Regions from separate parts of the Aeromonas aquatilis genome, predicted to be linked through region 2. Evidence: riboswitches for the same ligand, from Rfam matches in the RefSeq annotation. Region 2 holds a riboswitch; the other holds the start of a gene.
The links. A riboswitch is a leader RNA that binds a small molecule or an ion and turns the genes downstream of it on or off. The one in region 2 is predicted to bind cyclic di-GMP.
Positions count from the first base shown of each region.

Region 1: it holds a riboswitch for cyclic di-GMP, as region 2 does, so the genes downstream of both, ACW5W8_RS17645 (immunoglobulin-like domain-containing protein) here and ACW5W8_RS08725 (glycosyl hydrolase family 18 protein) in region 2, are expected to answer to the same signal.

Region 1 is NZ_JBSTYP010000049.1:13,711-17,573, reverse strand. It holds gene prlC (oligopeptidase A) at 1-984, opposite strand, end outside; gene ACW5W8_RS17650 (hypothetical protein) at 1,153-1,386, shown strand; cyclic di-GMP riboswitch class I at 1,409-1,494, shown strand; gene ACW5W8_RS17645 (immunoglobulin-like domain-containing protein) at 1,549-3,741, shown strand.
Region 2 is NZ_JBSTYP010000017.1:51,338-55,200, reverse strand. It holds gene ACW5W8_RS08725 (glycosyl hydrolase family 18 protein) at 1-2,004, opposite strand, end outside; cyclic di-GMP riboswitch class I at 2,108-2,195, opposite strand; gene ACW5W8_RS08720 (hybrid sensor histidine kinase/response regulator) at 2,418-3,863, opposite strand, start outside.

The DNA.
Region 1 (3,863 bases), on a different contig from region 2:
CTCGCTCTGACCATGCTGCTCGGCGGCGAAGGCGCGGATCTCCTCCAGCTCGGCCTTGCCTTGTGGCAGGGATTTGGCCGCCAGATCGGTGAGGAAGCTCACCACCTGTTCGGTCTTGTCCGCCATCTTGGTGGCCAGGGAGAGCTCGGCATAGTTGGCAAAGCCCAGCAGCTGGGCCAGTTCGCGGCGCAGGGTGAGCAGCTCGCTCATGATGGCGGAGTTGTCCCACTTGCCCGCATTGGGGCCCTGATCGGAGGCGCGAGTGGTAAAGGCTTCGTACATCTCGGCCCGCAGCTCGCGGTTGTCGGCATACATCATCACCGGCAGATAAGAGGGGATATCAAGAGTGAACAGCCACCCCTCTTTGCCTTTAAGTTCAGCCATCTGACGGGCAGCGGCACGCACGCTGTCGGGCAGACCGGCCAGTTCGGCTTCATCGACCACCAGCTTGTGCCAGCCCTGGGTGGCATCCAGCACGTTGTTGCTGAAACGGGAGGCCAGCTCGGAGAGGCGGGCCTGAATTTCACCGTAGCGCTGCTGCGCCTCGGCAGGCAGACCGATGCCGGAGAGGCGGAAGTCACGCAGGGTATTCTGGATCTCCTTGCGCTGGGCGCCGCTCAGCAGCGGGAAATCATCGCTCTGGAAGAGGGCCAGATAGGCCTGATAGAGCCCTTCATGCTGACCGACATAGGTCTGGAATTCAGAGAGCAGCGGCAGGCAGGCGTCATGGGCCTCGCGCAGCGCTTCGCTGTTGAGTACGGAGTTGAGGTGGCTGACCGGTGACCAGATCCGTGACAGACGGTCATTTACCTCTTCCAGCGGGGCAATCAGGCTGTCCCAGGTATGGGGATCACGCTGGGCCAGCACATCGCTGATCTTCTGCTTGCAGTCAACAATCGCCTGAATCACGGCAGGCTGAACCTGCTCCGACTTGATCTGGCTGAAAGGGGGCAGCGAATCCATTGTCAGCAAAGGGTTATTCATCCCGGTTACCTCTTGTTTGGTCTTGAACAGACCGCTTTAGCAGCTCTGTATGGCTTTCTAACATGTGGCCAAGCCACGCAATAATCAAGCGGGAATCCACCTCTCGGCACTGTTTTCCCCTCTTTGTGAGCTCAAACACCTCTCTGCCAGATACTGGACGGCAACAGCATGAATAATCGGTACTTTTTTGCTCTTTTTGCGGCTTTTTCAACTCTCGAACCACAAGGGAGCAGACCAAATCCAATCGACAAAAGAGTAGGTGACAGCGGCCTATCACCGGCCCTTTCCATGCTTGGAAAACAACCAATTAACAAGTTAATAACCAAAACAAATCATACACATACGTTGATTAATTTATTTTTAAGTGCGTATCATAAGCAGCCTGTTACTCAGGTCACTTGATTCTCTGTGCTGCACAGAAATCGGGTGAAAAAGGCAAAGTGACCCGAAAGGGCGCGACGCAAAGCCACCGGTCTAAGGGAAAACACCTATGACAGCGGGGCTGCCCCCGGGAGCGTTCGGCCATAGCTGTACGCTCCGTTTGTACTGTATGGAGATATCAAGATGAACAAATTGAAGTTATCCCTGCTGGGCTGTCTGCTCGGCATGGGCGCCCCCATGGCATATGCCGCCAGTGCTGGTCAGGCGATGGTCAACCCCCAGTCCGGCGTTGTGGTCGGCTACTGGCACAACTGGTGTGACGGTTCGGGCTACAAGGGCGGTATCGCCCCCTGCGTCAAGCTCGATCAGGTCAACCCGCAATACAACGTGGTCGATGTCTCCTTCATGAAGGTCTATGGCAGCGATCCCATCCCCACCTTCAAACTCGACCCGGCTATCGGCATGAGCGAAAGCCAGTTTATCGAGCAGATCGCCGAGCTGAACCGTCAGGGCCGTGCCGTGCTGCTGGCGCTGGGCGGTGCCGATGCACACATCGAGCTGCGCAAAGGTCAGGAACAGGCCTTTGCCGACGAGATCATCCGTCTGGTGGAGACCTATGGCTTCGACGGGCTGGATATCGATCTGGAACAGGCCGCCATCACTGCCGCCGACAACCAGACCGTGATCCCGGCGGCCCTGCGTCTGGTCAAGGATCACTACCGCGCCCAGGGGAAAAACTTCCTCATCACCATGGCGCCGGAGTTCCCCTATCTGACCCAGACTGGCGCCTACATCCCCTATATCCGCAATCTGGAAGGGTACTACGACTGGATCAACCCCCAGTTCTACAACCAGGGTGGCGACGGTATCTACATCGATGGCATCGGCTGGATTGCCCAGAATAACGATGCCCTGAAAGAAGAGTTCATCTACTACATGGCGGATTCACTGAGCAACGGAACCCGCGGCTTCTACAAGATCCCCCATGACAAGCTGGTGTTCGGCATTCCGACCAACATCGACGCCGCCGCCACCGGCTATGTGCAGGATCCGCAGAAGCTCTACAACGCCTTCAACCGCCTGAAGAGTGAGGGGCAACCACTGCGCGGCGTGATGACCTGGTCCATCAACTGGGACATGGGCCGCAACGCCGCCGGTCAGTCCTACAACGAATCCTTCATCAAGAGCTACGGCCCCTTCATCCACGATCAGGAGATCACTCCGCCGGACGAGAACGGCAAGCCGGTGTTTAGCGGCCTGAGCGATACCCGCATCAAGCAGGGCACCGCCTTTGATCCGCAGGCCGGGGTCAGCGCCAGCGACAAGGAAGATGGTGATCTGACAGACCAGATCCTGGTGGATGGAAATGTCGATACCCAACGCATCGGACTCTACCCCCTCATCTACAAGGTGAGCGATCGCGACAACAACGTTACCGAGCAGGTACGCACCATCGAGGTCTACAGCATGAAGCCGGTATTCAGCGGCGTCACCGACACCACGCTGGAGCTGGGCACCCCTTTCGATCCGATGGCCGGAGTCAACGCCCACGATGAAGAAGATGGCGATCTGACCCGCGAGATTAAGGTCAGCGGCAGCGTCGATAGCAGCAAGGTCGGCCGCTACACCCTCACCTATCAGGTGAGCGACAGCGCCGGTCAGCAGGTAACCCAGCAGCGCAACGTGACCGTCAGGGAGCAGGGCGCCGTCTGTGAAAACAGCTGGGATGCCAAAAAGACCTACGTGGGCGGCGACATCGTCAGCCACAACGGCAAGAACTGGCTGGCAGGCTGGTGGACCCAGAACGAAGAGCCGGGCACCACGGGTGACTGGGGCGTCTGGCGCGTACAGGGCGACAGCGACTGCGATGGTGGCGAGAAGCCGCCAGTGATCGGCAGCAGCGACTTCACTGTCAGCGCCATGGCGAGCGAGTACACCATAGTCAACGGTCAGGTCAGCATACGTTTCAACGTGACCACCGCCAACCCGGTGCAGATCACCGCGACTCTGGAGCAGAGCGGCCGCAGCCACGGTACCACCAGCAGCCAAGTGAACGGCACCAGCACCCTGGTACTGCAGGGAAGCAATGTCACCGATGGCAGCTACGACGTTGTGATCACCGGTCTGGCTGCCGGCCAGCAGCCGGTGGTGCAGCGCTTCCAAGTTGCGCTGACCGAAGAGAGCAGCGGCGGTGGCGATGGCGACTACCCGGCCTATGCCCCCAACACCGGCTATCAGGCCGGTGATCGGGTCAGCAATGCCGGTGGCAACTATGAGTGCAAACCCTGGCCTTATAGTGGCTGGTGTGGCGGCTCCAGCAGCCACTATGCGCCGGGTACCGGCAGCGCCTGGAGCGATGCCTGGACCAAGCTGTAATCCCATGGCCCCTTTCGGGGGGCCAACCACCCCGCACTATCTCGCCCACTGACATCACGCTCGGTGGGCGTCATGCGCTGACCCGGATGGGTTAGCGCTCCCCCTTTTACCTGCTTGCCAAC
Region 2 (3,863 bases):
CGGCGCCTGATTGGCCTGCGGCGCCTTGTTGGTGACCACCACCTGATCCTTGGCACTCAACTGCTGGTCATCAGTCACCGTCAGCTCGAACACCAGATTGATATCGGCGGTCACTGCATCCAGCACCACGCGGGCTTTGGCCTGAGTGGCATCAAGCAAGCCAACCTGCGGCCCGGAGATCTGCTTCCAGCTATAACTGAGAGCGCTATTTTCCGGGTCGTGGGACGCGGAGCCGTCCAGCGTCACCTCGGTCGGGCCGGTCACCTTGAGGTCACTGCCGGCATTGGCCAATGGCGGCTTGTTGGCTGGTGGAGTCGTCCCCTCGCCGTGGCCCAGCCCTTCATGCATGGCATTGAGGATGTCGCCGTTGTCGGCATCGATCTCCCATGAAAAGAGGCCACCGAGCTTGTTGGCCAGCACATACTGCCCCTTGGCCTTGACCGAGCGCTCGTTGTCATAGGTGATGAGATCGCCGGTCGCCGCCTTGAACAGATAGGGCGCCTCGGCCACCTCGTCGTAGCCCTTCTCCCAGCCCGCCCCCATCCGGTTGTTGACGATGTCGCGGTAATCCACCACCCCGTCCTCCCAGGTGCCTTTCACCTTGCCGGTCGCCTTGCCGGTGAAGGGGTTGTTGCCCTGATAACCGCTTACCCCGGTCCAGCCACGGCCATACATGGCGGCACCGACCACCAGCTTGCCAGGCTCAACCCCTTGCGCCAGCATCAGGTTGACCGCCTTGTCGGTGGTGTACTTGGTCTTGGGATCCCAGCTCGCCGCGTAGAGGTTGGTCTGATGGCCCAGCTCGGTATTGCTCCAGCCACCGTTGTAGTCGTAGGTCATCATAAAGATATGGCTCATGTACTGCTGAGCGGCGCGATAATCCACATCTTCAATCTTGTCGTAACCGGCCCCGATGGCGGAGGTGAGCTCATACTTGCGGCCAGTCTGTGCCTCCAGCTCGTCGAGCATGGTGCGCAACTCCTTCATCAGGGTCACATAGGTGGCACCATCGCTCGGGCTGCCCAGTTTCGGGTTGGCGCCCTGTCCGCCCGGATACTCCCAGTCGATATCCACACCGTCGAAGAATTTCCAGGTCTGCAGGAACTCTTTCACCGAGCCGACAAACACATCGCGCTTGGTTTTGTCACCGAGGAAGTAGAAGGGGTCAGAGAGGGTCCATCCGCCGACCGAGGGGAGGATCTTGAGGTTCGGATTGGCCTGCTTGAGTGCCATCAGGGCGCCGAAGTTGCCCTTGTAGGGCTCGTCATAGGCGGTCAGGCCGCTTTGCGGCATCTGGACCGCAGCCCAGGGATCGTGGATCGCAACCTTGAAGTCAGCCCGGCCGGCACAGGCACGCTGCAGCGCCTGGAAGCTGTTGCCGTTCTCGATCTCCTTGAGGCTGTCGTTGATGCCATCTCCGCCACAGATGGGGGTGAAACCATAGAGGATATGGGTCAGGTTCTGAGCCGGGATCTTGTCGACCGTAAACTTGCGGCCATAGACGCCCCACTCCACGTAGTAAGTCCCCACCACCTTGCCGGACTTGTTGGCGTAGGGCTTGTTGTTCTCCTGCAGCGGTGCCTTGAGCGGTGCCAGATGGCTGCCGTCGGTATCGGCGACCACTATCTCTTTCGGATCGGAAAGGGTGCAGCCATCGGCGTTGCACAGCGCCACCTGCATCTGGTAACGCCCGCCCTGTTTCACCTTAAATTTGGCGCTGCCCGCGGCGGCAGAGGGACCGGACCACACCTCTTTGCCGTTGAGCAGCACCTTGGCACTCTGACCCAGATCACCGCTCCAGAGGTTCCAGTTCACCTCTACATCGGCACCATCCTTCACCTTGACCAGCTCGTTATAGGAGGTGGCAGACTGACTCACTTCGACAATGGCAAACTTGGTGGAACCCCAGCCGATAGTCGGCTTGCCGGGCGCAGCGGCATAGGCGGACGAGGCGCAACATAGACCAACCGCAAGGGCCAGCATGGTAGGCTTTGGACTTGGCATTTTTTATATTTCCCTATTTCGTTATGTTGGCAACGAAAAGGGCGACGCCCTGACAGGTAACGCAGACAGCTGTGCGGCCTCTTGGCAAAGGTACACAACAACCTGTGGTGGCCCCGCTATCTCAAGTACGGCTCATCCCTGGACCGGAAGCTTTGCGTCCCGACCTTGCGATCGGTTTGCCCTTTAGCTACTTCATTCGCGATGAAAATAATCGCATCCAGACTATAGATTGAGCCGATCCGGTGTGCCACTGTCTGCGTTTGCAGACAGCGATATCTCTGCGCGGCCATCTGCCGCTATTACACTGAAAAATGAGAGGATCTTCGCCAATATACCTTGATGGGCGGCATGCCATCATGGCGATGACCGCCGCGTTATTTGCACGATTTTGTGAGCCTGTTCACGGCCTGTCGCTAGCGCAGCAGCAGGCTGTTCATCAGGGCCCGCAGTTTGAGCGGTTTGACCGGTTTGCTGATGTAGCCATACCCCCGCTCGCGGATCTGCACCTGCAACTCGCTCTTGCGATCGGCACTGATGATGATCCCTCCCAGCTCGTCGCCACACACCCGCTGCAGGGCAGCCAGCGCCTCCAACCCGGTCTTGCCGTCGTCAAGGTGGTAGTCAGAAAGCACCAGTCTCGGCACAAACCCGTCTGCCACCAGCGCCTCGGCTTCGGCCAGATCGACAGCGCAGCGCACGTCACAGCCCCAACGGCCAAGCAGCGAACTCATCGCCGCCAGAATATCGCGCTCGTTGTCGATGCAGAGCACCCTGACCCCCTCCAGCTGGCTGTCACGCAGAGCGGGCGCGGCGACCGGATGGGCCACCACCGGCCGGGTGGCCAGATTGAGGGTCACCGCAAAGACCGATCCCTTGCCTGGCCAGCTCTGCAATGTGAGCTGATGACCCAGCACCAGCGAGATGCCGCGGGCAATGGCGAGCCCCAGACCCAGCCCCTGCTCCCTGGCAGTGCGGGAGTGATCGAGGCGGGAGAACTCATCGAAGATAGCCTCCTGCTTGTCTTGCGGAATGCCGGGGCCGTTGTCCCACACCTCGATGCGGATCTTGCTCCCCAGCCTGCGACAGCCGAGCAGCACCCGGCCGCCCGGGTTGTAGCGAAACGCATTGGTGAGAAAGTTCTGCAGCACCCGCCGCAGCAGGCGCACATCGCTGTGCACCGCCAGCTTGCTCTCCACCACCGAGAAGTGGATCCCCCCCGCCTGCGCCAGCACGCCGAACTCCGCCTTCAGGTTGTCGAACAGATCGTGCAGGGCGAAGTCGAGTTTCTTGGCTTTGAACTTGCCCGCCTCCAGCCGGGAGATATCGAGCAGATCGCTGATGAGGTCTTCGGTCGCTCCCAGCGCATCGTCGATATGACGGGCGATCCGGGCAGGCTCCTCTTCGGCCGGCAGCATCTCCAGCAGGGAGGAGGTAAAGAGCTTGGCCGCGTTGAGGGGCTGGGTCAGATCGTGGCTGACCGCCGCCAGAAAACGGCTCTTGGATTGATTGGCCCGCTCCACCTGCTGGTTGACCAGCAACAGCTGGCGGTTGAGTTCGGAGAGCTCGCGGGTACGCTCGGCGACCCGCGCCTCCAGATGTTCGTTGGCTTCTCGCAGCACCCGTTCGGCATCACGAAACGGCGTGATATCGGTGAAGGTCATGACGAAACCACCGGCCGGCATGGGATTGCCCTGCATCTCGATCACCCGGCCATCGGGACGCTCCCGCGCCGAGATATGGGCACTGCCCTGCTGCATAAAGGCCACTCGGCGAGCCACTTGTCCCTCGATATCACCGGGACCACAGAGCCCCTGGCGGGCGTTGTAGCGGATGATCTCCTCGATGGGGCGCCCCGCCTG